Regions from separate parts of the Zavarzinia sp. genome, predicted to be linked through region 2. Evidence: predicted binding sites of a transcription regulator. Region 2 holds the regulator's gene; each other region holds the start of a gene.
The links. Region 2 encodes PhoB, which activates phosphate uptake and scavenging genes when phosphate is short. Its sites were predicted from a motif close to TNTCATAAAACTGTCA; they were not measured.

Region 1 (9,993 bases), on a different contig from region 2:
GTGTCGAACACGGGCACGCCCACCGACAATGCGCCCGAGGCGGCATCGACCGGCGCCTCCACCCCGAGGGGCACGAAATGCGACGGCGAGGTGGTCTCGGTCAGGCCGTAGACATTGTGGATGTAATGGCCGAACACGGTCTCGAAGGCGCGGGTGATCGAGGGCGGGATAGGCGCCCCGCCGGAAGCGATCTTGCGAAGCGAGCGAAAGTCCGCCTTCGGTGCGTCCTTGTGGTTCATCAGGGCGATGAAGGCGGTGATGGCGCCCACGGTGAAACTCGGCCGTTCCGTGCCGATCGTGTCGAGAACGACCGAGGGCTCGAAGCGGTACATGAGCACGAGGGGGGCGGCGAGCAGCAGGCTGAGGGCGACATGGCCGATCAGCCCGGTGATATGGAAGAGCGGCGCTATGCCCAGCACCACGTCGTCCGAGGTCAGGCCGCACCAGTCGCGATAGGTCTGGGCGTTGAAGACGACGTTGCCATGGGTGTTCATCGCCCCCTTGGGCGCCCCGGTGGTGCCCGAAGTATAGGTGAGGACGGCTGTCTCTCCGGGCCCGAAATTAACCGGCGGCACCGGCCGGCCGCGATAGGCCACCAGCAGTTCGTCCAGGGCCTCCGTCCCCTCGAAATGCGCGCGGGTGATGCCGGCGAAAAGCCGGGCGTCGTCATGCGCGCGGTATTCGAGTTCGGAGGTGGTGATAATGGTCCTGACATCCGTGCGCGGCACCACGCCCGCGGCGACATCGCGGTAGAGCCCCTCGAGGCAGAGCAGTACCGCGGCGCCCGAATCCTTGAGCAGCAGTTCGAGCTCGCGCTGGCGGTTCATCGGGTTGATGGAAACGGCGATGCCCCCCGCCTTCCAGGTCCCGACGAGGCCGATGACGAATTGCGGGACATTCTGGAGATAGAGCGCGACCCGCTCACCGCGCTTGAAGCCCCGATCCAGCAGGGCGGCGGCGAAGGCATCCGACAGCGCGCCCAACTCGCGATAGGTGATGCGGCCACCGAAATAGCGGAGGGCGTCACCCTCCGGATTGCGCCCGGCCGAAGCCCGGAACATGGCGAGGGCGTCGCCGTATTCCGCCGTGAGCCCGGCGGGCTGCCCTTCGGGATAACGGGCCAGCCAAGGCTTCGTCTCGTAGACACTCATTCCCTCACCTCTCACCAGAAGAACCATGGCGAGAGATGCGAGGAACATGGAATAAAAGCCACGCCCCGTCCTCTCCCCGGTCTCGTTATCGGAAGACGGCTGTTCGCCGCGTTCCTCTTTGTTCTGGGAGGATGCTTCGTCTTTCCTAATGGGACGGGAACAGGATTTTCGGCACTGGGCTCGGGTTCATGTTTGAAACGCTATGCTCGGGCGCGAATTCCTATAGTGAACCGCGTCAGCCCGCCCGCCGGAAGGCGCTGGGAGAACGGCCCACGACGCGCTGGAACACGGCGCCGAACTGGCTTGCTCCGCCGAAGCCGCAGGCGGCGGCGATCGCCGCGATCGGCATCTCGCCTTCGAGCAGCAGGGTCCGCGCCCGGGCGATCCGCTGGTTCAGGACATATTGATAGGGAGCGAGGCCGTAGCTCTCGCGAAAGGCCCGGCCGAAATGACCAACGGAAAGGCCGGCGAGGGCGGCCATGTCCTCGACCCTGATCCGCTGCCCGAGAGCGGTGCGGACGAAGTCCTCGATGCGGCGGCGCGTGGCGGGCGCGAGACCGGCGGTCTGTTCCGGGACAGGGCTTGTCTCGCCATATTTGGCCTGAAAATAGGCCTGGGTCGATTCGAGCAGCGATGGCAATGCCGGGGCGGCGGTCGACCCCTCGCGCAGGACCATGGCGATCGTCGTCGCGTAGTGCCACAGGACTGGATCACGGAAGGGCGTGGTCACATCCGCGAGGCGGTCGCCGGCGAGATTGAATTCCGGGCCGAGATAGATCTGCAACATCTCGAAATTGCCCGTGAAGCGCCAATCGCATTCGAAGCCGGGCTCCAGCAGGACGGTGGTGCCGCGCGCCGCGCCGCGCCAGACCGAACGGCCCCGGACGATCTGTTCCAGGGTCGAATCGCCCTGAAGGGAAATCGCCAGGAAACGCCGCCGATGCCCCTCGAACACGCGAAGGCGCGGCGTCTGGCGCCACAGGGCAACGCTCGGCCCGGGCCGGTCGGCCGGCTGCAGGCGCGCCACCGGGGACGTATCGGCGAAGCGCTTCACCGCGTCGACGGTCTGCTCCAGGTCGATATCGATGGTCATGCGGCCCCACCTCCCATGCGCGGGCCGCCTTCCGGCGGGCGGCGGATCGAGCCCTGTCCCGCGTTCTTCTTGGTTTGCCGGCAAGACTAATGCGCGGCCTGGGTCGACGCCAGCGTCATCACCCGGATCGCGCAGGGAAGCACTTGATGGATTCGCGCGAAACTCTAGGGATTCGCGCGCGAGCTGGATGAAGACCGTCCTGAAGCCGGGGGTGACGAACAGCGGGCGATCCCGCATCGCAATGCCGGATGTTTGTGCGGGCCGGCCATCACCTCAAGAAGCCGATCAGGCGGGCACGGGCCGGCGGTGTCCCCACAGGCGCGGCCATCGACCTCCTCCCGCGCGACCGACATCCAACTCACACCCGCTCAGGTGCTTTTAATGCACTGATGTCATTCCGCCATGGGCGCCTCAGCGGCGACGCCAGCGTTGTGTCCGCTCCAGCAGGATGCCGGCCGCCAGCCCGTAGACCGTGCGCACGGCCGCCGTTGTCACGAAGATCATCATGGCCATGGCCGCCGCCGGCGCCACGTCCCCGGCGTCGTCCATGTTGAGGACGGCGACGGAAGCCAGCGTCGTATCCGGCGAATAGAGGAACACGACGGCGGAGACCGTCGTCATGGCGTTCACGAAGAAATAGGCGCCGACCTCGAGGATCGCCGGCAATGAAACTGGAACGGTCACACGCAGGAACGTGAGCCACACCGGAACCTTCAGCGACGCGGAAACCGCCTCGAATTCACCGTCGATCTGTTTCAGGGCGGTGACCGCCGTCAGGTGGGACACGGAATAGAAATGGCTGATCGTGCACATGACGAGGATCGCGAGCGTGCCGTAGAGCCCTCCCAGCGGATTGCCCGGTGCGTTGAAGAAGAAGATATAGCCTAGGCCAAGGACGATACCGGGAACCGCCAGCGGCAACAGGGCCAGCAGATGCACGGTGGTGCGCAGCGCCCCCCAGCCCCGGGTCTTTTCACAGGCCCATGCGCCGGCGAAGACGATGATCGTGCCGAAAAGCGCCGTAAGGCAGGCCATGCGGAGGGAATTGCCGTAACTCTCCCAGCCCCCGCCATCCATCATGTCGAAATCGTAATTGCGCAATGACAGCGACAGATCGTAAGGCCACAGTTTCGCCAGCGAGGCAAAGGCCGCCATGCCGAGCAGGCCGAGAACGAGCGCAGAGACGATGACGCAGAAGGCGAAATAGGCGAGGTCGACCGGCCGGTTGGGCCTCGGCGCCAGGGGCACGGCCCGCGCCGACAATTGCGCCGCCTGCCGGCGCTGGACGATCCGGTCCACGACGAACGCCAGCACAGCCGGCAGCAGCAGGACCAGCCCCACCACGGCCCCCATCTCGAATTTCTGCTGCCCGACCACCTGCTTGTAAACGTCCGTCGCCATGACGTTGTACTGGCCACCGATCACCTTGGGGACGCCGAAATCGGTCATGACCAGGGTGAAGACCACGAAAATCGCGCTGATGATGCCGTAGCGCGCGCCGGGCAGGGTCACGGTGAGGAAGCGGCGCAGGGGGCCCGCGCCCAGGGCCTCGGCCGCCTCGTAGAGGCGGGCATCCGCCGTCGACAAGGCCGTCACCATGATGATCAGAGCATGGGGGAAGGTCCAGAAGACCTCGCCGATGATGATACCGATGGGGCCGTAGATGGTCTCGCCCATCAACAACGACGTGAGCACGCCCTTGTTGCCGAAAAGATAGACCAGACTGATGGCCGGCAGCAGTGACGGCGCGAGGATGGGAACCTGGGCGATCATGCGGAACAGTCCGCGTCCCGGCACGCAGGTCCGCGTCAGGGCATAGGCGTAGAAGAAGGCGAGAGTGACGCAGATCACCGTGGAAACAATGGTGATGAACAGGCTGTTGGTGATCGACGACGAGAGGGCGGGAGAGTCGACATAGGCCACGAAATTCCGCAAGCCCACGAAATTTCCATCCCTGTCCTCAAGACTTTTAGAAAGTAACGACCAGAGTGGCAGCGCCACCCCGACCAGCAAGCCGATAGCGGTCAGCGCGAGGATCCCCCGCTGCACCCATTCGTCGGCTGCCGCCTTCTGCCTCACCCGCGGCCCGGCCAGCACATAGTTGCTCATCGCGCGATCTCCGGCCGCGGGGTCCTGGTCGGGCCGAAGACGCGGATCCGGGCCGGCGGCAGTTGCACCGGGATGCGCATTCCCGGGGCTATGCCCTGGTCCCGCACGACATTCATCGGCAGCTCGGCGGAAACATTCAGATGAGTGCCGGGGACATGCAGCGTGGTCGAGAAATGATTGCCGACATATTCCATGACCCCGACATCGACCTCGAAACTGTTGGGGGCACCATCGGTTCCATGCAGCAGGACGTCTTCCGGCCGCAGGCACAGGGTCACGGCGTTTCCGACGGCGAAGCTCGACTGGGTCTGCACGCTCAGCCGGGTCCCCGCCACCTCCACGGTGCCGGTGTCGACGAGTCGCCCTTCGAGACAGTTGATCTTGCCGATGAAGTCGGCGACGAACAGCGTCTCGGGCTTGCTGTAGATTTCAAGCGGCGTGCCCACCTGATCGATGACACCCGTGTTCATGACCACGATCCGGTCGGCCATGGTCAGGGCTTCCTCCTGATCATGGGTCACCATGATCGTCGTGATCCCGAGCCGGCGCTGCAGGTCGCGGATCTCGCCGCGCAGCCGCGCCCTGACCCGCGCATCGAGCGCCGACAAAGGCTCGTCCAGCAACAGAAGACCCGGGGACGGGGCGAGCGCCCTCGCCAGGGCGACACGCTGCTGCTGACCGCCCGACAGTTGCGCCGGGTATTTCTTCAGCTGATCGGCCAGCCCAACGGTTTCAAGCAGGGATTCCACCCGCTCGGCGATCGCCTTGCGGTTCATGTCCCGACCTCGGAGGCCATAGGCGACATTGGCGGCGATGGTGAGATTGGGAAACAGGGCATAGGACTGGAACACGATGCCGAAGTCGCGCTGCCCCGGCGGCAGGGCTGACACGTCCCGACCCGCCTGAAGTATCGTGCCCGTCGTCTGGGGATCGAGGCCCGATATGGCGCGCAGAAGGGTCGTCTTGCCGCAACCGGACGGCCCGAGGAAGGAAATGAACTCACCCCGGCGCACCGTCAGCGATACGTCGCGCAAGGCCTGGAAGTCGCCGAAGTGCTTCGAGACATTTCGAACTACAAGATAATCGTCGGTCATCGTCTCTCTCCCGCCTTCGGACGGAATGCAAACGGCCGTGCCAAACCGGCACGGCCGTTTCTCTATCCACCGGGGATCGGAAATTACTTCTTGGGTTCCGACTTGCCGTCGTAACGCTTGGTCCATTCCGTCAGGATGCGTTCGCGGTTCGAGGCGGCGAAGTTGAAGTCGTTGTCGATCAGCATCTCGCCCAGATTGGCCGGGACATAATCGAGCTTGCCGGCGACGCCATCGATCGCGGTCATGGCATAGCTGGCGGCGTAAAGCTCGTTCGCCTGGCGGGACGCCGCCCAGTCGGCCAGTTTCTTGGCCGCCTCGGGGTGCTTGGTGGTCGACAGGATCGCCGTCGCCTCCAGGTCCCAGCCCAGGCCTTCCTTCGGGAAGATCACTTCGATCGGCGCGCCGCCGGCCTTGGTCTTGGCCGCGCGATATTCGAACGAAATGCCGATGGCATATTCACCGGCGCCGGCCTGCTTGCAGGGCTTGGAGCCCGAATGGGTATAGGCGGCCACATTCTCGTGCAGCTTGTCCATGAAGGCCCAGGCCTTCTCCTCGCCCATCAGCTGAAGCCAGGCGGAAACCATGAGATAGCCGGTGCCCGACGAGGCGGGGTTCGGCATGGTGATCACGCCCTTGTATTCCGGCTTCGTCAGGTCTTCCCAGGACGTCGGCGCGGTGAGGTTCTTCGCGCCGCCCTCGACGGTGTTGTAGCAGATCGCCGACGACCAGACGTCCATGCCGACCCAGGTCGGCGGATTGCGCGTGTCGCGGAACTTCGGATTGATGGCGTCGAGACCGGCCGGGGCGTAGGCCATCAGCATTTTCTGGGCATCGAGGAGCATCAGCGACGTGGCTGCCAAACCCCAGACGGCGTCGGCCTGCGGATTGGCTTTCTCGGCCAGGAGCTTGGCGGTGATGATGCCGGTCGAATCACGCACGAAGCGCACATCGATGTCCGGATTGTCCTTTTCGAAGGCCTGCTCATAGGCCTTGAGCTGGTCGGCCTCAAGTGCTGTATAGACCACGATTTCGGTCGCGGCCATGGCCGACGTCGCGGAGAAGGCAACCAGTGCCCCGGCGGCAAGCGCTTTGAAATTCATGTCGATCCCCTTTCAAGATGGGGAAGGCCTAACATGCATGTTTTGCAGTCTCGTGACGTTCTCTCACGCCTCGAGCCCGCCGGATCTCTGGAATCCACCTTCCAATGCCAGGGAGCATCTCCTTGCCCAACGCCGACACCCGGAACCTCGACCTGGACAGTTTCCAGCCCATCGATCGCGTCAAGCTGCTGTCGCCGCAGCCGACGACCCACCCGCCACGCATCCTCCTGCTCCATGGCTCCTTGCGGGCGCGGTCGTTCAGCCGGCTGGTCTGCGAGGAGGCGGGCCGCATCCTCGAGGCCTTCGGCGCCGAGACCCGGCTGTTCAATCCGTCCGGCCTGCCGCTGCCCGACGATGCCGACCCTTCCCACCCGAAGGTCCGGGAATTGCGTGATCTGGTCGCCTGGTCGGAGGGGATGGTCTGGTGCTCGCCCGAGCGGCACGGTGCCATGACCGGCATCATGAAGGCGCAGATCGACTGGATCCCCCTGTCGGATGGCGCCTTGCGCCCGACCCAGGGCAAGACGCTGGCGGTGATGCAGGTCTGCGGCGGATCGCAATCGTTCAACGCCGTCAACCAGTTGCGAATCCTGGGGCGCTGGATGCGCCTGATCACCATTCCCAACCAGTCCTCGGTCGCCAGGGCCTTCGCCGAATTCGGCGAGGACGACCGGATGAAACCCTCGCCCTATTACGACCGCATCGTCGACGTGATGGAGGAACTGGTGAAATTCACCCTGCTGACCCGGGATCGCGCCGACTATCTGACCGATCGCTACAGCGAGCGGCGAGAGAGTGCCGAAGCCCTGTCGCGCAGGGTGAATCAGCGGTCGATCTGACGCTGCCGGGCCAAATCGTCGTCATTTCCCGAAACGCCGCGATGACCGTCACGAAACCGACATTGACGTGGGATAGCTGAATCACCGTCGGAGCGTCGTCGCGGTCGGAGGGTTTGCCATGCGTGTCGGGATCAACGGACTGGGGCGGATCGGCCGGTTGGCGCTGCGGGCGGCGATGGGTGGCGCGGAGCGCCCGGCGGACGACCCGCGTGGCGGCAATCGCCTCGACATCGTGCATCTGAACGAAATCAAGGGCGGCGCCGGCGTGATCGCCCATCTGCTGGAATTCGACAGCGTTCAGGGCCGCTGGCGTACCCCGATCGCGGCCCTGGACGCTGGCCTGTCGATCGCCGGCAAGGCCATGGGCGTCAGCGCCCATGCGGCCCCCGGCGAGATTCCCTGGGGCGACCTCGGCGTCGATCTCATCCTCGAATGCACGGGCAAATTCCTGAGCCCCGACAGCCTGCGCGGTCATCTCGATCGCGGCGCGAAGCGGGTGATCGTCGCCGCGCCGGTGAAATTCCCCGACGTGCTGAACATCGTCGTCGGGGTCAACGATCATCTCTACGATCCGGCCCTGCATCCGATCGTCACCGCCGCCTCCTGCACCACCAATTGCCTCGCCCCCGTGGTCAAGGTGGTGCACGAGGCGATCGGCATCCGCCACGGCCAAATCACCACGATCCACAACCCGACCAACACCAATGTGGTCGTCGATGCCCCGCACAAGGACCTGCGCCGGGCCCGCAGCGCCATGACCAGCCTGCAACCGACCACGACCGGCAGCGCCACGGCGATCGCCCTCATCTATCCCGAGCTCAAGGGCAAGCTGAACGGCCATGCGGTGCGGGCGCCGGTGCTGAACGCCAGCCTGACCGATTGCGTTTTCGAGATGACGCGGGAGACCAGCGCCGACGAGGTGAACGCCCTCTTCGCCGAAGCCGCCGCCGGCCCCCTCGCCGGCATTCTCGGCTACGAGGGGCGCGCCCTGGTCTCGGCCGATTACGCGCGCGATACCCGCAGTTCCATCGTCGACGGACTGTCCACCATGGTGACCGATGGCACGCTGCTGAAGGTCTATGCCTGGTACGACAATGAAATGGGCTACGCCTGCCGCATGGTCGATCTTGCCACGATGATCGGGCAAAGGGGCCTTTGACCATGGCCGGCATCCGTAATTACGCGATCGTCACCGCCGCCTACTGGAGCTTCACGCTCACGGACGGCGCGCTGCGGATGCTGGTGCTGCTGCATTTCTATCGGTTGGGCTATTCCCCCTTCACCCTCGCCCTGCTGTTCCTGCTCTACGAGGCGGCGGGGATCGGAGCCAATCTGATCGGCGGCTGGCTTGCCACCCGTTACGGCATCACGCGGATGCTGGGCGTCGGCCTCGCCACGCAGATCGCCGGCTTCCTCCTGCTGTCCCTGCTCTCGCCGGACTGGGGCGAGGTGCAGGCGGTCGCCTGGGCCGTCGCCTGCCAGGGCATCTGCGGCGTCGCCAAGGACCTGACCAAGACCGCGTCCAAATCCGCGATCAAGCTCACCGCGGGCGACGGTTCCTCCCGCCTGTTCCGCCTGGTCGCCTGGTTCACCGGCAGCAAGAATGCCATGAAGGGCATCGGCTTCTTCCTCGGCGGCCTGCTGCTGGAAACCCTGGGCTTCCGTATCGCCCTGTGGTCCATGGCCGGCCTGCTGCTGCTCGTCCTGCTGGCCGGCACCCTGTCGCTGCCGCGGCGGCTCGGCCGTTCCACGGCGTCGAAAAGCACGAAGGAACTGTTCTCGAAGTCGGCGGGGGTCAACCTCCTGGCCCTTGCCCGGATCGGCATGTTCGGGGCGCGCGATGTCTGGTTCGTGGTCGGCGTGCCGGTTTTCCTTTATGCCGCCGGCTGGAGCTTCACCGGTGTCGGCACGTTTCTCGCGCTCTGGACCATCGGCTACGGTCTCGTGCAGGCCGCCGCTCCGGCCTTCATCCGGCGCAGCGCGGACGGCCTCAGCCGCGAAGTATCGGCGGCGCGCTGGTGGTCCCTGGCGCTCACGCTTGTTCCCCCCGGCCTGATCGCGGCGCTGAACTGGCCGATCACCATCGGCGGCACGGTCTTTCCGCCCGACGCCATCCTGGTCGCCGGTCTCGCCATCTTCGGCTTCGCCTTCGCGATCAATTCCTCGGTCCATTCCTATCTGATCCTCGCCTACGCCGGTTCGGAGAAGCTGGCGGAGGACGTCGGCTTCTATTATGCCGCCAACGCCGCCGGCCGCTTCATCGGCGTCGCCCTTTCCGGCATCCTCTATCAGGCGGGCGGGATCGAGGCGGCACTGGCCGGTTCGGCCGCCATGCTGGCGAGTTGCTGGCTCGCCACCCTGTTCCTGCCGCCGCGAGCCCGGCCGATCGAACAGGCCAAGGGGTGAGCGTGATCATGCCCGCGATTGTTGCGGCGGGCGTCCCGAGATCCGCGGTCTGCCGACCTCGGAGAGGAAGATGTCCGAATGCCGTCAGGACACCTTCGAGCGCGGGCACGATTACGCTCGCCGCCGATCTTTTCGATGAACCGGACAGTTTCCAGGATTTCGTCGTTGCCCATGAACGGCTTCACCTGCGCGTGCCGAACC
Region 2 (9,993 bases):
GGCTACAGCTTCCTCGAAGAGAACGGCGACAAGATCAAGGGTGCCACCATCGAAGGCGTGAAGCCGGAATACGAGGATATTTCCTCGGGCAAATACGGCGTCTCGCGCTCGCTCTTCGTCTACGCGAAGAAGGCCCATGTCGGCACGGTTCCGGGCATTCAGGAATTCCTGGTCGAATACACCTCGGACAAGGCCATGGGCGAGAACGGCTATCTCGCCGACAAGGGCCTGATCGCCCTGCCGGCGGAAGAAGCCGCCAAGGTGCGCGCCGCCGCCACCGGCCTGGTGCCGATGGATACGGCGAGCGTGAAGTAAGCGACATCGCAACACAGCGGCGGCCGATCAACCGGCCGCCGTTTCCCGTACCGGCCCAGGGGTCCCGACACCTGGGCCCGCGAAAGACGCAATGATGCCGAGTTACATAGTCATCGCGACCATCCTCGTCCTGTCGGTGATCGGCTATTACATGGGCCGGTCGACCGCCCTCGGCCGCAACGGCGGCAAGACGCGCGGTCTGCATTCCCTGCCCGGCTACTACGGCTATTACATGGCGCTGTGGTGCGCGGTGCCGGCCCTGTTGCTTGCCCTGCTGTGGCTGATCTTCGAGGGCGGCATTATCGACGGCATCCTGCGCGCCGGTATCCCCGCCGACATTCCGGTCGAGCGGCATTCGCTGTTCATGACCGATGTGCATAATCTGGCCCTCAACGGCACGATCGCCGGCGAGGTGACCGATACGCTGCGCGCCGCCGCGGACCGCTATCTGCAGCTGATGGATTATTCGTCGATCGCCATGGCGATCGGCGCGCTCGGGATCGGCATCATCGGCCTTGCCTTCGCCCAGAGCCGGATCACGCCGCTCCTGCGCGCCCGGCCCCGGGTCGAGCAGGCGGTGATGATCACGCTGATGGTGGCATCGACCATCGCGGTGCTGACCACCGTCGGCATCATCCTGTCGCTGATGTTCGAATCCGCGCTGTTCTTCGAGAAGGTCTCCTTCACCGAGTTCCTCTTCGGCATCCAGTGGAGCCCGCAGACGGCGATGCGCGCCGATCAGGTCGGCTCGACCGGGGCCTTCGGCGCGGTGCCCCTGTTCACCGGCACCTTGCTGATCACCATGATTGCCATGGCGGTCGCGGCGCCGATCGGCCTGATGTCGGCGATCTACATGTCGGAATATGCCGATCGCCGGGTGCGCTCGGTGCTGAAGCCCGTCCTCGAGGTGCTGGCCGGCATCCCGACCGTGGTCTACGGCTTCTTCGCCGCCCTGACCGTCGCGCCCTTCGTCCGCCAGCTCGGCCAGATGGCCGGGCTCGACGTCGCCTCCGAATCCGCGCTCGCCGCCGGCGTCGTCATGGGCGTCATGATCGTGCCCTTCGTCTCGTCGCTCTCCGACGACGTGATGACCGCGGTGCCCCAGGCGATGCGCGACGGCTCCTACGGCCTTGGCGCCACCAAGTCCGAAACCATCAAGCGGGTGATCATTCCGGCGGCGCTGCCCGGCATCGTCGGCGCCCTGATGCTGGCGATCTCCCGCGCGATCGGCGAGACGATGATCGTCGTCATGGCCGCCGGCCTCTCCGCCAACCTGACCGCCAACCCCTTCGAGGCGGTGACGACGGTAACCGTCCAGATCGCCACCCTGCTGGTCGGCGATCAGGAATTCGACAGCCCCAAGACCCTGGCGACCTTCGCCCTCGGCCTGGTGCTCTTCGTCGTCACCCTGTGCCTCAACATCGTGGCGCTGCGGATTGTCCGCAAGTATCGGGAGCAGTACGAATGACCGACGTCGCGAACAAATTCGTCGTCGAGCCCTTCTCGGCCTCGACGGAAAAGCACGAGAAGTTCAACCGCCTGCTGAAGAAGCGTTATGCCGCCGAGGCGCGCTTCAAGATGTGGGGCATCCTCGCGGTGTCTTCCGCCGTCGTCTTCCTCGTGCTGCTCGTCGGCTCGATCATCCTGCAGGGCTCGTCGGCCTTCGTGACCACCAAGGTGGAACTGGAGCTGAACCTCGACCCGGCGGTGATCGATCCCCAGGGCACGAAGGATCCCAAGGTCATCGCCAGCGCGGATTACACCGCGCTCATCCGCGCGGCGATGCAGAAGAAATTCCCCGAGGTGACCGGCCGCCAGCCGATCCGCCAGATGATGGCGCTCATCTCCTCGGGCGCGGGCTATGAAGTCGCGGCCCATGTCCGCGACAACCCCGACCTGATCGGCCAGACCATCCGCTTCGAGGTGCTGACCGACGATCTCGTCGACATGCTGCGCAAGGGTTACATCGACCGCGACGTGGCCGAGGGCGACCGCAAGCTGAACGACCTCCAGCTGGGCATCTATGACACGCTGGTGGCCGATGGCAGCTTGAGCGCCGCGATGAACACCGAGCTGCTGACCACCGGCGACAGCCGCGAGCCGGAAAACGCCGGCCTGTGGGGCGCCGTCGTCGGCTCTCTCTACACGCTGATCGTCACCCTCGGCATCGCTTTCCCGCTGGGGGTCATGGCGGCGGTCTATCTCGAGGAATTCGCGCCGAAGAACAAGCTGACCGACATCATCGAGGTGAACATCAACAACCTCGCGGCGGTGCCCTCGATCGTCTTCGGTCTTCTGGGTCTCGCGGTGTTCCTGAACTTCTTCGGGATGCCGCGTTCGGCGCCGATCGTCGGCGGCCTGGTGCTGGCCCTGCAGGCGCTGCCGATCATCATCATCGCGTCCCGCGCCGCCATCAAGGCCGTGCCGCCCTCGATCCGCGAGGCGGCGCTCGGCATGGGCGCTTCACCCATCCAGGTGGTGATGCATCACACCCTGCCGCTGTCGATGCCGGGTATGCTGACGGGCGCCATCCTCGGCATGGCCCATGCCCTGGGCGAGACCGCGCCGCTTCTCATGATCGGCATGGTCGCCTTCATCGTCGATATCCCGGGCGGTTTCACGTCGCCCGCGACCGTGCTGCCGGTGCAGATCTACCTCTGGGCCGACAGCCCGGAACGCGCCTTCGTCGAAAAGACCTCGGCCGCCATCATGGTACTCCTGGTGTTCCTGGTGTGCATGAACGCGATCGCGATCTATCTCCGCAAAAAATTCGAACGCAAGTGGTGAGTGCCATGACTGCCCCGATCAACACTCTCGACTTTACCACCCATACCATCCCGCTGGACGGCAAGGCCAAGATCTCGGCCAAGAACGTCAACCTCTGGTATGGCGAGAAGCAGGCTCTCTACAACATCAACCTCGAGGTCGCCGAGCATCAGGTGACGGCGCTGATCGGCCCCTCGGGCTGCGGCAAGTCGACCTTCCTGCGCTGCCTCAACCGGATGAACGACACGATCTCGATCTGCCGCATCCAGGGCGACATCAGGATCGACGGCGACGACATGTACGCGCCGGAACTCGATGTCGTGCACCTGCGCGCCCGGGTCGGCATGGTGTTCCAGAAGCCCAATCCGTTTCCGAAGTCGATCTTCGACAATGTTGCCTATGGTCCCCGTCTGCACGGCCTCGCCGAGTCGAAGGACCACATGGAGCACATCGTGAAGTCGAGCCTGGAGCGGGCCGGCCTCTGGAAGGAAGTGTCGGATCGCCTGGCTTCGCCCGGCACCGGCCTTTCGGGTGGCCAGCAGCAGCGCCTGTGCATCGCCCGCGCCATCGCGGTCTCGCCCGAAGTCATTCTGATGGACGAACCCTGCTCGGCCCTCGATCCCATCGCCACGGCGAAAATCGAGGAACTGATCGATGAATTGCGCGAGAATTTCACCATCGCCATCGTGACGCATTCGATGCAGCAGGCGGCGCGCGTTTCCCAGCGGACCGCCTTCTTCCATCTGGGCGTGCTGGTCGAGAATGGTCCGACCGAGGGGATCTTCACCAATCCCGTCGACAAGCGGACCCAGGATTACGTCACCGGTCGCTTCGGCTGAGCCGGGAGGGAGCAGTCACATGGCCGACAATCATATCGTCTCCGCCTTCGATCAGGAATTGAACGCGCTGAAGACCAAGATCCTGCGCATGGGCGGGATTGCCGAAGCCAATGTCGCCTCGGCGATTCAGGCGATCGTGCGCCGGGATCGGGCCCTCGCCGAGCGCACCATTTCCTCGGACCAGCGCATCGATGTCTTCGACAGCGAGATTTCCGACCTCGTCACCCGGCTCCTGGCGCTGCGCCAGCCGATGGCGGTGGATCTTCGCTTCATCGTCGGCGCCATGAAGATCGCGACCGATCTGGAGCGCATCGGCGACTACGCCAAGAATATCGCCAAGCGTTCCACCGTGCTCGGCGTCGCCGTGCCGCAGCAGCCGATGCACGCCATTCCGCGCATGGGCGAGCTTGTCCTCGGCATGATCAAGGATGTGCTCGACGCCATCTCGAACGAGGATGCCGAAAAGGCCATCGCCGTGCGCGATCGCGATCCGGTGCTGGACGAGCTCTACAACAGCGTCTTCCGTGAACTGCTGACCTATATGATGGAAGATCCGCGGACGATCACCGGCTGCACCCATCTGCTGTTCATCGCCAAGAACATCGAGCGCATCGGCGATCATGCGACCAACATGGCCGAGACGATCTATTACATCGTGCGCGGCCAGCGCATGGTCAGCGATCGCGCCAAGGCCGATGTGACCGCCGAGATGACCGGCCCCGACCAGGTGGCCTGACCGAAGTGAATGGTGTCTCCATGAAGCCTTCCATCCTGATCGTCGAGGATGAGCCGGCCCTTGTCGACCTGCTGCGTTACAACCTCGAAGCCAATGGCTTCGAGGTGCGCGTCGGCATGGATGGCGACGAGGCGCTGATGCTGGTCGACGAGCGCCTGCCCGATCTCATCGTCCTCGACTGGATGCTGCCCTCGGTCTCGGGCATCGAGATCTGCCGCCAGCTGCGCCGGAAACCCACGACGCGGCAGGTGCCGATCATCCTGCTCACCGCCCGCACCGAGGAAAGCGACCGCGTGCGCGGCCTCGAATCCGGCGCCGACGATTATGTGACCAAGCCCTTCTCGCCGACCGAGTTGCTGGCCCGCATCCGCGCCGTGCTGCGCCGTTCGCGCCCGGCCCTGTCGGACGAAGGCCTCAATTACGCCGATGTCGAGATGGATCTGTCGGCCCACCGCGTGATGCGCGGCGGCTCGGAAATTCACCTCGGCCCGACGGAATTCCGCCTGCTGCGCCATTTCCTCGAGAATCCGGGCCGGGTGTTCAGCCGCGAGCAGATCCTCGACGCGGTCTGGGGCCGCGACATCTATATCGAGCAGCGCACGGTCGACGTTCATATCCGCCGCCTGCGCAAGGCGCTGAACGCCCATGGCGGCAAGGACATGATCCGCACCGTCCGCTCGGCCGGCTACGCCATCGACACGCAGGGCGCCGGCCGCGGCCTGCGTTACTGACCGGGCGGAGTCCTTCGGCCGCTGAAGCGGCTGGGGCTCTGGCCGGTCCAGCGCCGGAAGGCATGGGTGAAACTGGCGGTCTCGGCATAGCCGAGACGCTCCGCCACCGCCTCGACCGCCATGCCGGTCTCGGTCAGCATGTCGATGGCGAGATCATGGCGCAGGCGTGCCACCAGATCGCGATAGCCGATGCCCGCTTCCGCCAGGCGGCGGCGCAGGCTGCGCTCGGACAGGCGCATCTCGGCCGCCACCGCCGGCAGGTCGGGAAAATGACCGGGCCGGGCCAGGATGCAGGCCGTCACCTGTTCGACGAAAGGGTCCTGCCCGCGCAGGCGGCGCAGCCGCTCGTGGCACGCTTCGACATGCAGCGCGGCGACGACGGGATTGGCCTGGGGCAATGGCCGGTCGAGATCCGCCCGGTCGTAGAGCAACTCATTCGCCTCGGCCCCGAAGGTGACCTCGCATTGCAGGGCGGCTTCATAAAGCGGGGCGAGGCCCGCCGGCTCGGCGAAACGGAAACGCGCGGCGCGGCATAGCGGCGGCTCGCCCCACAGATCGATGGCGATGCGGCGGGCGGCGGCGATGTCCCGCTCCACCATGTAGCGCCGAAGCGGCGCGGGCAGGTCCCGGTCGTCGAAACTGACCGCGCTGCCCTCGCCCTGATCGGTGAAGGCGATGGGCATCACGCTGTAGGTCAGGTCCTGATACTCGAGGCCAAGGGTCAGGGCGCCGCGTAAAGTGGCGCTGGCCAGCAGGGCGAAACCCCAGACACCGTAAGCCGCCACGCGATAATATTGCCCGACGTGAAGGCCGAGGCCGGGCGGATCGCCCAGATCGCCGAGCATGGCGGAAATCACTCGCAGCTCGGCCGAGGCGAGAACTTCCGCCGCGGGGTCCGACAGAAGCGCGGCCGGCAGGCCGGCGGCGGCCAGATAGGGCGCGATATCGACCTGCCGCGCCGCGAGGGCGTCGCGCAGCACGCACAGGCTGGTCACCGGCCAGCGCCGACGGTCGAGATCGGATTTCATCGCGCCATCATGCCGGATTGGCCGAAACTATCAAGTTCATGGCCAAAGCGAACGTGGTGCCTGTCGCGGCTTTTACCTATTCTTCTGTGCATGAGGGCGGCGCGAGACCGGCCGTTTCGGGAGGAGAGAGCAGCATGGCATCCGTGAAGGTTTGCGTGATCGGCACCGGCTTCGCCGGTCTGTGCACCGGCATCCAGCTGAAGCGCTCGGGCATCGAGGATTTCGTCATCCTCGACAAGGCGGACAAGGTCGGCGGCACCTGGCGCGAGAATTCCTATCCGGGCTCGGGCTGCGACGTGCCCTGCCACCTCTATTCCTTCTCGTTCGAGCTGAACCCCAACTGGTCGCGGCGCTTCGCCAAGCAGCCGGAAATCGTCGACTATATCGAGCATTGCACGAAGAAATACGGCCTGGAGCGCCATATCCGCTTCCGGTCCGAAGTCCGGGAAGCCCGCTTCGACGAGGCGCGCGGCCGCTGGACCGTGACGCTCGCGGATGGCGAGACGATCGATGCCCAATTCGTCGTCTCCGGCCTTGGCCAGCTCAGCCGGCCGCAATTCCCCAGGATCGCCGGGCTCGACCGTTTCAAGGGCAAGGCCTTCCATTCGGCGCATTGGGATCACGACTATGACCTGACGGGCAAGCGCGTCGCCGTCATCGGCTCGGGCGCCAGCGCGATCCAGTTCCTGCCGGAGATCCAGCCCAAGGTCGGACATCTCACCCTGTTCCAGCGCAGCCCGGCCTGGATGATCTCGCGCGACGACCATTTCTTCCCCGGCTGGGCCAAATGGCTGTTCCGCAATGTGCCGGGCGTGCAGCGGGCCTATCGCAATTACACCTATCTGCTGCTCGAGGCGCGTTTCCCCTCGCTGCGCCGGGCCAGGGGGCTGTTCGCCAGTCTCGCCCGCAAGCAGTGCCAGGCCCATCTCGACAAGCAGGTGACCGACCCGCTGCTGAAGGCCAAGCTGCAGCCGGATTATCCCGTCGGCTGCAAGCGCATCCTGATTTCCAACGACTGGTATCCGGCCCTGTCGCAAAGAAACGTCGATGTCGTCACCGATGCGATCGTCGAGGTGACCGAGACGGGTGTGGTCACGCGCGACGGCAAGCTGCATGAAGTCGATTGCATCATCTATGGCACCGGCTTCGAGACCCAGAGTTTCATCGCCCCGATGAAGGTCTGGGGCCGCCAGGGGGCGGAGCTGAACGAGCGCTGGCGCAATGGCGCCGAGGCGCACAAGGGCGTCGCCATCGCCGGCTTCCCCAATTTCTTCGTGCTCTACGGCCCGAACACCAACCTCGGGCATAATTCGATCATCTTCATGATCGAGCGCCAGGTGAACTACATCCTGCAGTGCCTGCGCGAGGTCGAGAAGCGGGGCGCCGCCAGCCTCGATGTAACGCCCACGGCGATGAGCAGCTTCAACGCCCATCTCCAGCACGACTTCGACAAGACCGTCTGGAACACTGGCTGTAACAGCTGGTACAAGAACGCGGCGGGCAAGATCACCAACAACTGGCCGGGCTTCACCGTCACCTACTGGTGGATGATGCGGCACCCGGATTTCGCCGAATTCCGCTTCGACGGCAAGGGCGCCTGATCAGGTCAGCTTGATGGCGACGGCCCCGGCGGCGACCAGCAGCGCCGCCGCCAGCCGCCGTCGGCCCACGGGCTCGTGCAGGATAAGCGCGGCGAAGCCGGCGGCGAACAGCATCGAGGTCTCGCGCAGGGCGGCGATGAGGGCGACCGGCGCCAGGGTCATCGCGGTCAGGACAAGGGCGTAGGAGCCGATGCAGCAGGCCCCGCCCAGCACGGCGAGGGCAAGGTCCCGCGCCCCCAGCAAGGGCCGCAGCGAGGCGATGCCGTCCCGTCCGGCGATCAGCGCGAGATTGCCGAAGGCACCCAGCGAAAATACCAGGATCGTATAGGACAGAGGCGCGCCCGAGGCCCGCGCGCCGAGGCCATCCAGCAGGGAATAGGCGCCGATCGCCAGGGCATTGGCCAGCACGAAGGGCAGGCCCCGCGCCCCGAAGGCGGAGCGCCCGCCGCCGAAGGCAAGCCCCGCCAGGGCAAGGCCGACGAAGCCGATGCCGACAAGGCCCGGCCAGGGCAGCGGATCGTCGAAGATGAAGGGCGCGAGCAGGGCCGTCACCATCACCCCGCCGCCCCGCATCATCGGATAGGCGATCGACAGATCTGCCCTCGCATAGACCGCCGCCGTCAGGGCGAAATAGGCGATATGGACGCCGACCGATCCCGCGAGATAGGGCCAGGCCGCCGTCGCCGGCCAGGGAATGAACGGCAGGGCGGCCAGCGCGATCAGGATGCCGCCGACGCAGATGCGCGCCGTCGCCCGTTCGGCGCTGCCGGCCCGCTTGACCGCCGTGTTCCAGCCGGCATGGAGCGCGGCGGCGGCGAGGACGAGGAACAGGACGGACCAGGACAGGGCGGGCATGATCGGGGCACTCGGTTCGATGCCGCGATCATGCGCCCGGACCGGGGCATCCGTGAAGATGGATGCCGCGCGAAAATCATCTAGATGTCTAGAGCGGGATCAGGTTGTGGAAGCCCGAGGTCCGACGACGCCGAAGACCGCCCCCTGCGGGTCGGTGGCGACGATGATGAAGAGCTGGCCGGGCACTTCGCTGGGGCCGTGGAGGATGGCGGCGCCCCGCGCCTTCAGGCTGGCTTCCGCCGTGTCGATGTCGGCGACGCCGAAATAGAACAGCCAGGCCGATGGCGCGCCGGGCTGCATCTGGGGCATCACCGCGCCGATATCGCCGCCGCCATGGCTGATCAATTGATAGGTGCCGGCCTCGCCCATGGGCATGGCGGTGCTCTTCCGCCAGCCGAAATGCCGGCTGTAGAAGCCGAGGGCGGCGACGGGATCGGTGCTGGACAATTCGTTCCACTGGCAATGGCCGGTCAGGCTCGGGGCGAAGGCGGTGCTGCCGCCGGCCGACCAGCCGCGCATGATGTAGAAGGGCGCGCCCTGCGGATCGGTCAGCAGGGCGAAGCGGCCGACGCCGGGAATATCGGTCGGCGGCACGATCTGGCGCGCGCCATCGGCGATCAGTGCCGCCGTGGCGGCATCGGTGTCGGCCACGGCGACATAGGCCAGCCAGCCCGGCCGCGCGCCGCAGGCGGCCATGTCGGCGGTCAGCGTCATGGCCCCGCCGACATCGACCCCGGCCATCGAGAACAGATGATAGGGCATGGCCGGATTCTCGACGGGGCGCTGGCGCCAGCCCAGCACGGCTTCATAGAAGCCGGCGGCGGCCAGGGGATCCGGCGTCGTCAGTTCGTACCAGATGAAATCGCCCGTATCCTTGGCCATGACGTCCCCCTTTGCCATCTTCGCGGCTTTATGTTGATATCAATATATGTCCAGCCTGTCAAAACCTGTTCCCCATGCGGTGACGATCGAGGTGCGCGATTGTTGCCTGTGTCTTCATCTCCAGCGCGCGGCGCGGGCCATGGCCCGGCGCTTCGACGAGGCGCTGCGCCCCGCCGGCCTGACCAATGGCCAGTTCTCGCTGCTCATGGCGCTGAACCGGCCCGAGCCGCCACCGCCCGG
Region 3 (9,993 bases), on a different contig from region 2:
ATTGAAGGCGGCGATCTTCGGCGTGCCCGGCAGATACATGGTCTCCAGCTTCCGGACGTGGAAGCCCCCGGCCGACAGAAGGTCGGGGATCGGCCGATGCAGGTTGCAACCGCCGAAGCAGCGCTTCCACATCGGATTGACCCGGCCCTGCCAGGTCTTCACGCCATGATCCGGCGCTTCGCCATGTTCGCAGAACAGCAATTCGCCCCCGGGCTTCAGCACCCGGCGCATTCCCTTGAGGGCGGTCACCGGGTCCGGGATGGTGCAGAGACTATAGGTCATCAGCACCGTGTCGACCGAGGCATCGGCGAGCGGAATCCGCTCCCCCGGCAGGCCGATGAATTCGACCGGAAAGCCGAGGCCCTTGGCCCTTTTGCCGGCGATCTTCCAGGATTCTTCCGACGGATCGAGGCCGATCACCTTCTCGACCTTCGCGGCATCGTAATAGGGCAGGTTCAGCCCGGTGCCGATGCCGATTTCGAGCACGGTGCCCCGGGCCAGCGGCACCACCTTGCCGCGCTGATAGCTGATCGGCTTCATGCCGCAGACAAAATTGATGATCCGCGGCACGACGTGCCGCTCGTATAGGCCCATGACGCTCACTCCCCTTCGACGATTTTCAGCAGTTTTCTTTCGAGAACCGCGAGGACATTCGCGAGGTCTGCGCCCCGCTTCATGACCCGTCCCCCCGCTGCGATCACCGCAAAGGCGCCTTGCTTGCGCGCCAGTGCCGGCCTCTTCTCGATCCTGTAGAGCGGCTGTTCCGACGTGCGGCGATGGACAGCGAAAACCGCCACTTCCGCCCCGTCGGCCATGGCGTAGTCGCGCCATTCGCCGGCCGCGACCATGCGGCCATAAAGTCCCAGGATCTGATCGAGTTCGCGCCGTGAAAAGAAGACCCGCTTCGGGGCGGCATGGGGGCTGGCGGCCTGTTCGGCACCGGAGCTGCGTCCCGGAACCATCACGACGACGCCACGTTCCATGCGTTTCCATCCCCTCCTGTCACGGCGGTTTCATCTTGGGCGCGGCATGATGACCCGACAAGCGAAAAGGGCGGAATGGACGAATTCGCCGATTGACTTGGCATCACCCATGGATATGTTCGCCGGCGGGTCACGTCCCCCCACCGGGACGCTGCTTATCTGGAAGGATAAGTCCAAAATGACAAAGCCTACCCTTCGTCCCGCCACGCCCCTGTTCTCCTCGGGCCCCTGCGCCAAGCGCCCCGGCTGGACCACCGCCGCCCTCAATGACGCCCTCGTGGGCCGTTCGCATCGCTCGAAGCCTGGCAAGGCCAAACTTCTGAAAGCGATCGAAGACACCCGCCGCATCCTGAAGGTGCCGGCCGATTACAAGATCGGCATCGTGCCCGCCTCGGATACCGGCGCGGTCGAAATGGCCCTGTGGTCGATGCTCGGTGCCCGCGGCATCGACATGCTGGCCTGGGAGAGCTTCGGCTCCGGCTGGATCAACGACGTCGTCAAGCAGCTGAAGCTGAAGGACGTGCGCAAGATCGAATCCGGTTACGGCGAATTGCCGGACCTGAGCCAGGTCGACAAGACCCGCGACGTGGTCTTCACCTGGAACGGCACCACCTCGGGCGTTCGCGTGCCGAATGCCGACTGGATCGCCGACGACCGCGAAGGCGTCACCATCTGCGACGCGACCTCGGCCGCCTTCGCCATGGACCTGCCCTGGTCCAAGCTCGACGTCACCACCTTCTCCTGGCAGAAGGTCCTCGGCGGCGAAGCGGCCCATGGCATGATCATCCTCTCGCCCCGCGCGGTCGAGCGGCTGACCACCTATTCCCCGCCCTGGCCGATGCCGAAGATCTTCCGCATGACCTCCGGCGGCAAGCTCTCGGACGGTATCTTCAAGGGCGAGACGATCAACACCCCGTCGATGCTCTGCGTCGAGGATTACCTCGATGCCCTCGCCTGGGCCGATTCTGTCGGCGGGCTGGACGGTCTGATCGCCCGCTCCGAGAAGAACCTCGGCCTGCTCGAAGCCTGGGTCGCCAAATCCGCCTGGGCCGGCTTCCTCGCCGAGGACAAGGCCATCCGGTCCTGCACCTCGGTCTGCTTCAAGGTCGTCGACCCCTGGGCCCTCGCCCTCGACGCCGACGGCCAGGCGGCGGTCGCCAAGAAGCTGGCCGACCTTCTCGACAAGGAAGGCGTCGCCTATGACATCGGCGCTTACCGCGATGCCCCTTCGGGCCTGCGCATCTGGGCCGGCGCCACGGTCGAGGCCTCCGACCTCGAAGCCCTGCTGCCCTGGCTCGACTGGGCCTATGCCGAAGTGAAGGCCCAGGTCTCGGCCGCCTGAACAGCGTCGTCGCCCCGGCGAAAGCCGGGGCCCTTCACCCGCGTTTCTTTTCAGATCCCCACGAGATCCCGGCCTTCGCCGGGATGACGCGCGCGGACAAACCTTAAGGTGCCCCCATGCCCAAGGTCCTCATTTCCGACGAACTCAGCCCCGCCGCCGCCCAGATCTTTCGCGATCGCGGCGTTGAAGTGGACGTCAAGACCGGCCTGAAGAAGGACGAGCTGATCGCCATCATCGGTCAGTACGACGGCCTCGCCATCCGCTCCGCCACCAAGGTGACGGCCGATGTGCTGGCCGCCGCGACCAACCTGAAGGTCGTCGGCCGCGCCGGTATCGGCGTCGACAATGTCGACATTCCGGCGGCGACCGCGCGCGGCGTCGTCGTGATGAACACGCCCTTCGGCAATTCGATCACCACGGCGGAACATGCGATCGCCATGATGTTCGCGGTCGCCCGCGACATTCCGGCCGCCAGCGCCTCGACCCATGCCGGCAAGTGGGAAAAGAACCGCTTCATGGGCGTGGAGCTTTACGCCAAGACCCTCGGCCTCATCGGCGCCGGCAACATCGGCTCGATCGTCGCCGACCGGGCGCAAGGGTTGAAGATGCAGGTCATCGCCTATGACCCGTACCTCACCCCCGAGCGCGCGCTCGAGATGGGCGTGACCAAGGTCGAGCTGGACGAGCTGTTCGCCCGCGCCGACTTCATCACCCTGCACACCCCGCTGACCGACGGCACCCGCAACATCATCAACGCGGCCTCGATCGCCAAGATGAAGGACGGCGTGCGCATCATCAATTGCGCCCGCGGCGGCCTGATCGTCGAGGAAGACCTGCTGGCGGCGCTGAATTCCGGCAAGGTCGCCGGTGCCGCCCTCGACGTCTTCGCGGTCGAGCCGGCCAAGGAGAACATCCTGTTCGGCCACGAGAAGGTGGTCTGCACCCCGCATCTCGGCGCCTCGACGACGGAAGCGCAGGAAAACGTCGCCCTGCAGGTGGCCGAGCAGATGTCGGCCTATCTGATCGAAGGCGCCGTCTCCAACGCCCTGAACATGCCTTCGGTCACCGCCGAGGAAGCGCCGCGCCTGCGCCCCTACATGAAGCTGGCGGCCCAGCTCGGCGCCTTCGCCGGCAAGCTGTCGGCCGAGGTCGGCATCCGCAAGGTGACGATCGAATATGAAGGCGCCGCCGCGAAGCTGAACACCCGTCCACTGACCGCGATCGCGCTGCAGGGCCTGCTCGGCCCCCTGATGCCGTCGGTGAACATGGTGAACGCGCCCGTGATCGCCAAGGAGCGCAACATCGCCGTCGCCGACACCAAGCTGGAAGCCCCCAGCAACTATCAGACCCTGATGCGCATCACGGTCGAGATGGACGGCAAGACCCGTTCGGTCGCCGGCACCCTGTTCGCCGACGCCCATCCGCGCATCGTCTCGATCAAGGGCATCACGGTCGAAGCCGAGCTGACCCCGCACATGCTCTATGTCACCAACGAGGACAAGCCGGGCTTCATCGGCGCTCTCGGCTCGATCCTCGGCGAGGCCGGCCTCAACATCGCGACCTTCAACCTCGGCCGCCGCACCGCGGGCGAGGAGGCGATCTGCCTCGTCGCCGTCGACGAAGCGATCCCCCAGGCCGTGGTCGACAAGGTCCGCGCCCTGCCCCACGTGAAGCAGGCCCAGGCCCTCGATTTCTGATCGGGGCCGAACAGCCGGATGTTTCCAGCACCCTCCCGCCCCGGCGGGAGGGTGTTTTGCCGTCTGCCCCCCTGCTCGCGCCCAACCTCCGCGTATCATGGCAGAAACAGGTCGAAACCGGCCAAAGGGGCTTTCCATGCGGCCCGGCAGGCCGGACTCTCGGCAGTCCCCTCGTCGAGGACGAAACGAAAGGATCACCCGCTTGACCAAGACTGTCGTGATCACGGGCGCGGGCTCCGGCATCGGCCGGGCGACCGCGCTGGCCTTCGCCGCCAGGGCAAATCCCGTCGTCCTCGCCGGGCGACGGGCCGAGCCGCTGGAGGAGACAAGGGCCCTGCTGCCGGACCCGGCCCTTGGCCTCGTCGTGCCGACCGATGTCACCGACGAGGCGGCGGTGGCGCGATTGTTCGAGGCGGCGGTCGATACCTTCGGGCGGGTCGATGTCCTGTTCAACAATGCCGGCATCTTCGGCGCGGGCGGCAGTGTCGATCTGGTCGATGTCGCGGCCTGGCGGGCGCTGGTCGAGGTCAATCTGACCGGCTCGTTCCTTTGCGCCGCCGAAGCCTTCCGGGTCATGAAGGCGCAAGCCCCGCAGGGTGGGCGGATCATCAACAATGGCTCGATCTCGGCCCATCACCCGAGGCCTTTCTCGGCCGCCTATACGGCGACCAAACACGCGATCACCGGCCTGACCAAATCGATCTCGCTCGATGGCAGGCCCTTCGGCATCACCTGCGGCCAGATCGATATCGGCAATGCCGCGACCGGCATGACCGGCCAGATGGCGGTGGGAATGCCTCAGGCCGATGGCAGCATCAAGCCCGAGTCCCGGATGGATGTCGCCCGCGCGGCCGAGGCAGTGGTGTTCATGGCCTGTCAGCCGGCCGAAGCCGATATTTCCTTCCTGACCATCGCGGCGACCACCATGCCCTTCATCGGCCGGGGTTAGGCCCCCGTGTCGGGATCGTCACCGGCAGGCCGGGTGGCGGCCAGTCCTGGCGGAAGGGCGCGACGTTATAGGCGAATTGCGCCGCCGTCGCCGACCAGGTGAAACCGAGGGCATGGCGCCGGCAGGCGGCGGGATCGAGGTCGAGGGCTTTCCGGCAGGCGGCCGCCAGATCCTCGTCCATCGCCCCCGTCTCGGGCGAGAGCACGTCGAGCGGGCCGGCCACCGGATAGGCGGCGACCGGCAGGCCGCAGGCCATGGCTTCCAGCATGACGAGGCCGAAGGTATCGGTCCGGCTGGGGAAGACGAAGACATCGCCCGCCCGGAAATGGGCGACCAGATCGTCGCCGTGCCGGGCGCCGGCGAAATGGACATTCGGGTAGAGCGCCTTCAGCCGGGCCATTTCCGGCCCGTCGCCGACCACCAGTTTCGAGCCCGGCAGGTCCAGTTTCAGGAAGGCATCGATATTCTTCTCGACCGCCAGCCGGCCGACATAGCTGAAGACCGGTCGCGGCAGGTGGGACAGCAGGTCGCGCGGCCCGGGCGTGAAGCGGTCGAGATCGACGCCGCGCGACCAGGCGCGCAGATTGCCGAAACCGCGCGCCGACAGTTCGTCATGCAGCGAGCGCGTCGCCACCATCAGCCCGCGCGACGGCGCATGGAAGCGCCGGACGAAGCGATAGGTCAGCGCCAGCGGCACGCCGAAACGCGCCTTCACATATTCGGGGAAGCGGGTGTGATAGGCGGTGGTGAACGGCAGGCCCTGGCGCAGGCACAGGCGCCGCGCCGCCCAGCCCAACGGTCCTTCGGTCGCGATATGGATGGCATCGGGGGCGAAACCGGCGAAGATGCGCGCCATGCGCCGCCGGGGCGCCAGTGCCAGGCGGATTTCGGGATAGGTCGGCATCGGCACGCTGCGGAACTGGTCCGGCGTCACGAAGCCGACGACATGGCCGAGCAGGGCCAACTCCCGCGCCACCGTGTCGAGGGTGCGCACGACGCCGTTCACCTGGGGATACCAGGCATCGGTGACGATCAGGATGCGCAGGGGATGTTCGGTCGACGGCACGCTGGCCGTTACCGGCAGGGTCTGGGCGGCGCGGATCATCAGGCGGGAACGGTCGCGACTTGGCGGCTGCGCTTGCGAACCTGGCGCGTTTCATATTCCCGCGCCCAGTTCAGGATTTCCATGCGGCCATCGGCATGTTCGACGAGGGCGGTGCAGCTTTCGACCCAGTCGCCATCGTTGCAATAGGTGATGCCGTCGATATCGCGGATCTCGGCATGGTGGATGTGGCCGCAGATCACGCCATCGACACGATGGCGACGGGCTTCCTCCGCCACCGCGTCCTCGAAGCTCGAGATGTAATCGACGGCATTCTTCACCTTGTGTTTCAGATAGGCGGAGAGCGACCAGTAGGAATAGCCGAGACGCCGGCGCAGGACATTGAACCAGGTGTTCAGCGTCAGCACGATGTTATAGGCCCGGTCGCCGAGATGAGCGAGCCAGCGGGCATATTTCACCACGCCGTCGAAGGCATCGCCGTGCAGCACGAGAAAGCGGCGGCCATCGGCCCCGGTGTGGATCGCTTCCATCAGCACGGCGACGCCGCCGAAATGCAGATCGACGTAATCCCGCGCCGCCTCGTCGTGATTGCCGGGGATATAGGTCACCTTCGTGCCCTTGCGCGCCTTGCGCAGCACCTTCTGGATCACGTCGTTGTGGCTCTGGGTCCAGAACCACGAGCGGCGCAGACGCCAGCCGTCGATGATGTCGCCGACGAGATAGAGCTGGTCCGACTCCGTGTGTTTCAGGAAGTCGAGCAGGATGTCGGCCTGGCAACCCCGCGTGCCGAGATGAATGTCGGAAATGAAGATGCTGCGGAAGCGGCGCTTGTCCTTCGGCGATTCGATCGCATCGTCATCGTCGCCCGCCCCCTGATCGGCGGCCGATCCCGAAATCCCCGCGCCCATGGCGGCGAGCGTGTCGAGATCATGGCGTCGGGCCAATGTTGGCGACAGCCGTGTCAACAAAGCCGAACCCTTCCGTCACAAAGATGTAATCACAAGACATCACGCAACTTATAGCACGAACAATGACGGCAATATAATGTCGTCATCGAAAAACAATATAGTGTGACCGGCAATACTCATAAAATGACGGTTCATTGACCAATAAGTCGAAATGATGACAATAACTGATCTGGAGCGGCCGCGACATCTGGCGATCATCTACAATCCGGTGGCGGGCCGGCGCCGGGGCCGGCGATTTCATGCCGCGCTGGCGGCCCTGCGGGGCACCGGGATCGAGGTCGCGCTGCATGAGACCGAGGCGCCGGGCCATGCCACCACCCTGGCCCGGCGGCTGGCCGACCGGGTGGGGACCGTCGAGGCCATCGTCGCCGCCGGGGGCGACGGCACCATCAATGAAGTGGTGAACGGCCTCGCGGGCACGGCCATGCCCCTTGGCATCATTCCCCTGGGCACGGCCAATGTCCTTGCGCTGGAACTCGGCCTGCCGCGCGGGCCCGGTGCGGTCGCGGCCGTGCTGGCCGCCGGGAGAACGCGGCCCATCGGCCTTGGCCTTGCCCGTTCGGCCTCCGGGGAGCGCCATTTCGTCGTCATGGCGGGTGTCGGTTACGATGCCCATGTCGTCGCCGGGGTGTCGACCCGGTGGAAGCGGCGGCTGGGCAAGCTGGCCTATGTCGGCGAGATGCTCCGGCAACTGGGCCGTTTTCACTTCACGCCTTACCGCCTGAGTTTCGATGGCGGCGCGGCGGTCGAGGCCGCTTCCGCCATCATCGCCAACGGCCGCCATTACGGCGGCGGCTTCGTCTGCGCGCCGGCGGCGGATCTCGGCAATGGCCGGCTGGACGCCTGCCTGTTCGGGGACGGCGGACCTTTGGCGGCGGTGAAATACGGCTTTGCCCTTGGCCTCGATCTCGTGCCCCGGCTGGCTTCGGTGGCACAACGCCCGCTGACGTGGGTGACGATCGACGGTCCGTCTGGCGATCCGCTGCAGGGCGACGGCGACATCATCGCGCGCCTGCCGGCGGAAGTCCTGCTGTCACCACACCGAATCTCCGTCCTGGCGCCGTCGGCCGGCCCCGCCGAGTCGTGACCAAGGCTGGCCCGCCGGAATCGGCGATTCGGAGATTTCCTTTCGAGGATCCCCATGCCTTTGAAATTTTATTGTTCCGTCAGGGGGTTGAGCCCTAACGAACAATTTTTTCAAGAACGGGGCTTGGCAAGAGTGCAGTGCAATGTCATATTGTGCATCGCGGCATCAGCTTGCTGGTGTCGCTGCCCTTCCTGGGCGTTTCCTCCCTAAACTTGGGCCGCGTTTCGACGCGGCCCCTTTTTTTGCCCGCGCCCCGGCCCGCCGGGTCAGAGGGAGAGCTTCAGAGGGAGAGCTGCATCAGCACGCTGTCGAGCCAGCGGCCCTTCTTGAGGCCGACGTGGCGCAGCACGCCTTGCGGGGAAAAGCCCAGGGCGCGGTGCAGGGCGATGGAACCCGCGTTGTCGCTGTCGCCGATGACCGCGATCATCTGGCGAAAGCCCCTCGCCCGGGCTTCCTCGATCAGACCGGCCAGCAGGGCCCGGCCGACACCCCGCCCCACCGCCGCCGGCAGGACATAGACCGAATCCTCCACCGTGTGGCGATAGGCCGAGCGTGGCCGATAAGGCCCGGCATAGGCATAGCCAAGGATGCGGCCGTCATCGGCCTCGGCCACCAGATAGGGAAAGCCGGCGCCGCTGATCGCCTCGAAGCGCTGGGTCATTTCGGCGGGATCCGGCGGCCTTTCCTCGAAGGAGCCGAAGCCGTGTTCCACATGGTGGGCATAGATCGCGGCGATCGCGCCGACATCGCCGGCCACCGCGGGACGCAGGGCGAAACGGGTCATGATTCAGGCGACAACGCGGCCCCCGGGAGGGTGGCAAGGGCGCCCACCAGGGCCTCGAGATCCTGCCGCACCTTGGCGAAGCCGGCATTCGGCTCCAGCCGGACCTCGTCCATGTAGAGCGCCCGGTTGATTTCGATCTGCAGGGCGTGGCGGCCGCGCCGGGGCCGGCCGTAATGATGGGTGATATAGCCGCCGGCATAAGGATCATTGCGCCCGACCCGATAGCCCCGGTCGCGCAGCAGGCCCTCCGCCGCCTCGATGACGAGCGGGGCGCAGCTCATGCCGAAACGGTCGCCCAGCACGATATCCGGGCGGCCGCGACCATTGTCGCGCTCGCCGGGGCCGGCCATCGAGGGCATGGAATGACAGTCCAGCAGCACGACCCTGCCGTGGCGAAGTTCAGCCTCGCCGAGCGCCATGGTCAGCGCGAGATGATAGGGCCGATAGCAGGTGGCGATTCGCGCCTCGGCTTCGGCGAAGGGCAGTTTCTCGCGATAGATCTCGGCGCCATCGGCCACCACCCGGGCAATGGTGCCGAGCCCGCCCAGCACCCGCAGCGACCGCGTGTTGGCGAAGGACGGCAGACTGTCGGCGAACATGGCCGGATCGAGTTCATAGGGCTCGCGATTGGGATCGACATAGGCGCGCGGAAACAGCGCCCGCACCAGCGTCGCGCCCAGCTGCGGCGCCGCCGCGAAGAGCTGGTCGACGAAACAATCCTCGGACCGGCGCAGGGACACCGGGTCCAGCCGCGACTGGCGCAGGAAATCGGCGGGATAAAGCGCCCCCGAATGAGGCGAGCTGAGCACCAGCGGCCGCCGGGCGATGCCCTCCGGCGGCTCCAGCACCCCGACGGCGCCCGTCGCCCCATCCGGCCCGCGCCCATCCGACCCGCGCTCCTCCCGCCGCCGGGACTCGGCACGGGCGGCATCGGCGAGGCTGGAGACGATGGGGACAATGGACACGGGCGGTCATCTCGCTGGATTCAGAAGCTGAACATACAGAATGTCGTTTTCCGGCGGCAAGGTGAAGGGCCGAGAAGCCGATCATCCCCCGACTTTTCCCATCACCCGCGCGCCGCCCGCCATGGGGATGAAAAAGACTGTTGCATAAGCCCGAC

Region 1: WAZ62_RS01620 (ArsJ-associated glyceraldehyde-3-phosphate dehydrogenase) is a predicted target of PhoB. The motif match lies at 7,433-7,448, and genes of this name have one in related genera.
Region 3: WAZ62_RS17155 (UDP-2,3-diacylglucosamine diphosphatase) is a predicted target of PhoB. The motif match lies at 7,016-7,031, and genes of this name have one in related genera.

Annotation. Positions count from the first base shown of each region.
Region 1 is NZ_JBAQRT010000033.1:639-10,631, reverse strand. It holds gene WAZ62_RS01650 (AMP-binding protein) at 1-1,151, opposite strand, end outside; gene WAZ62_RS01645 (helix-turn-helix domain-containing protein) at 1,387-2,244, opposite strand; gene WAZ62_RS01640 (putative 2-aminoethylphosphonate ABC transporter permease subunit) at 2,656-4,353, opposite strand; gene WAZ62_RS01635 (putative 2-aminoethylphosphonate ABC transporter ATP-binding protein) at 4,350-5,447, opposite strand; gene WAZ62_RS01630 (putative 2-aminoethylphosphonate ABC transporter substrate-binding protein) at 5,531-6,547, opposite strand; gene arsH (arsenical resistance protein ArsH) at 6,664-7,386, shown strand; gene WAZ62_RS01620 (ArsJ-associated glyceraldehyde-3-phosphate dehydrogenase) at 7,505-8,545, shown strand; gene arsJ (organoarsenical effux MFS transporter ArsJ) at 8,548-9,792, shown strand; gene WAZ62_RS01610 (YgjP-like metallopeptidase domain-containing protein) at 9,801-9,993, shown strand, end outside.
Region 2 is NZ_JBAQRT010000290.1:8,093-18,085, forward strand. It holds gene WAZ62_RS16155 (substrate-binding domain-containing protein) at 1-315, shown strand, start outside; gene pstC (phosphate ABC transporter permease subunit PstC) at 410-1,783, shown strand; gene pstA (phosphate ABC transporter permease PstA) at 1,780-3,102, shown strand; gene pstB (phosphate ABC transporter ATP-binding protein PstB) at 3,108-3,920, shown strand; gene phoU (phosphate signaling complex protein PhoU) at 3,940-4,656, shown strand; gene phoB (phosphate regulon transcriptional regulator PhoB) at 4,677-5,387, shown strand; gene WAZ62_RS16185 (AraC family transcriptional regulator ligand-binding domain-containing protein) at 5,381-6,415, opposite strand; gene WAZ62_RS16190 (flavin-containing monooxygenase) at 6,550-8,016, shown strand; gene WAZ62_RS16195 (EamA family transporter) at 8,017-8,871, opposite strand; gene WAZ62_RS16200 (VOC family protein) at 8,971-9,753, opposite strand; partial or broken gene WAZ62_RS16205 (MarR family transcriptional regulator) at 9,800-9,993, shown strand, end outside.
Region 3 is NZ_JBAQRT010000310.1:5,858-15,850, reverse strand. It holds gene WAZ62_RS17185 (class I SAM-dependent methyltransferase) at 1-594, opposite strand, end outside; gene WAZ62_RS17180 (DUF2794 domain-containing protein) at 600-983, opposite strand; gene WAZ62_RS17175 (phosphoserine transaminase) at 1,162-2,325, shown strand; gene serA (phosphoglycerate dehydrogenase) at 2,442-4,022, shown strand; gene WAZ62_RS17165 (SDR family oxidoreductase) at 4,225-4,971, shown strand; gene WAZ62_RS17160 (glycosyltransferase family 4 protein) at 4,955-6,016, opposite strand; gene WAZ62_RS17155 (UDP-2,3-diacylglucosamine diphosphatase) at 6,076-6,978, opposite strand; gene WAZ62_RS17150 (diacylglycerol/lipid kinase family protein) at 7,154-8,089, shown strand; gene WAZ62_RS17145 (GNAT family N-acetyltransferase) at 8,370-8,873, opposite strand; gene WAZ62_RS17140 (N-formylglutamate amidohydrolase) at 8,870-9,838, opposite strand.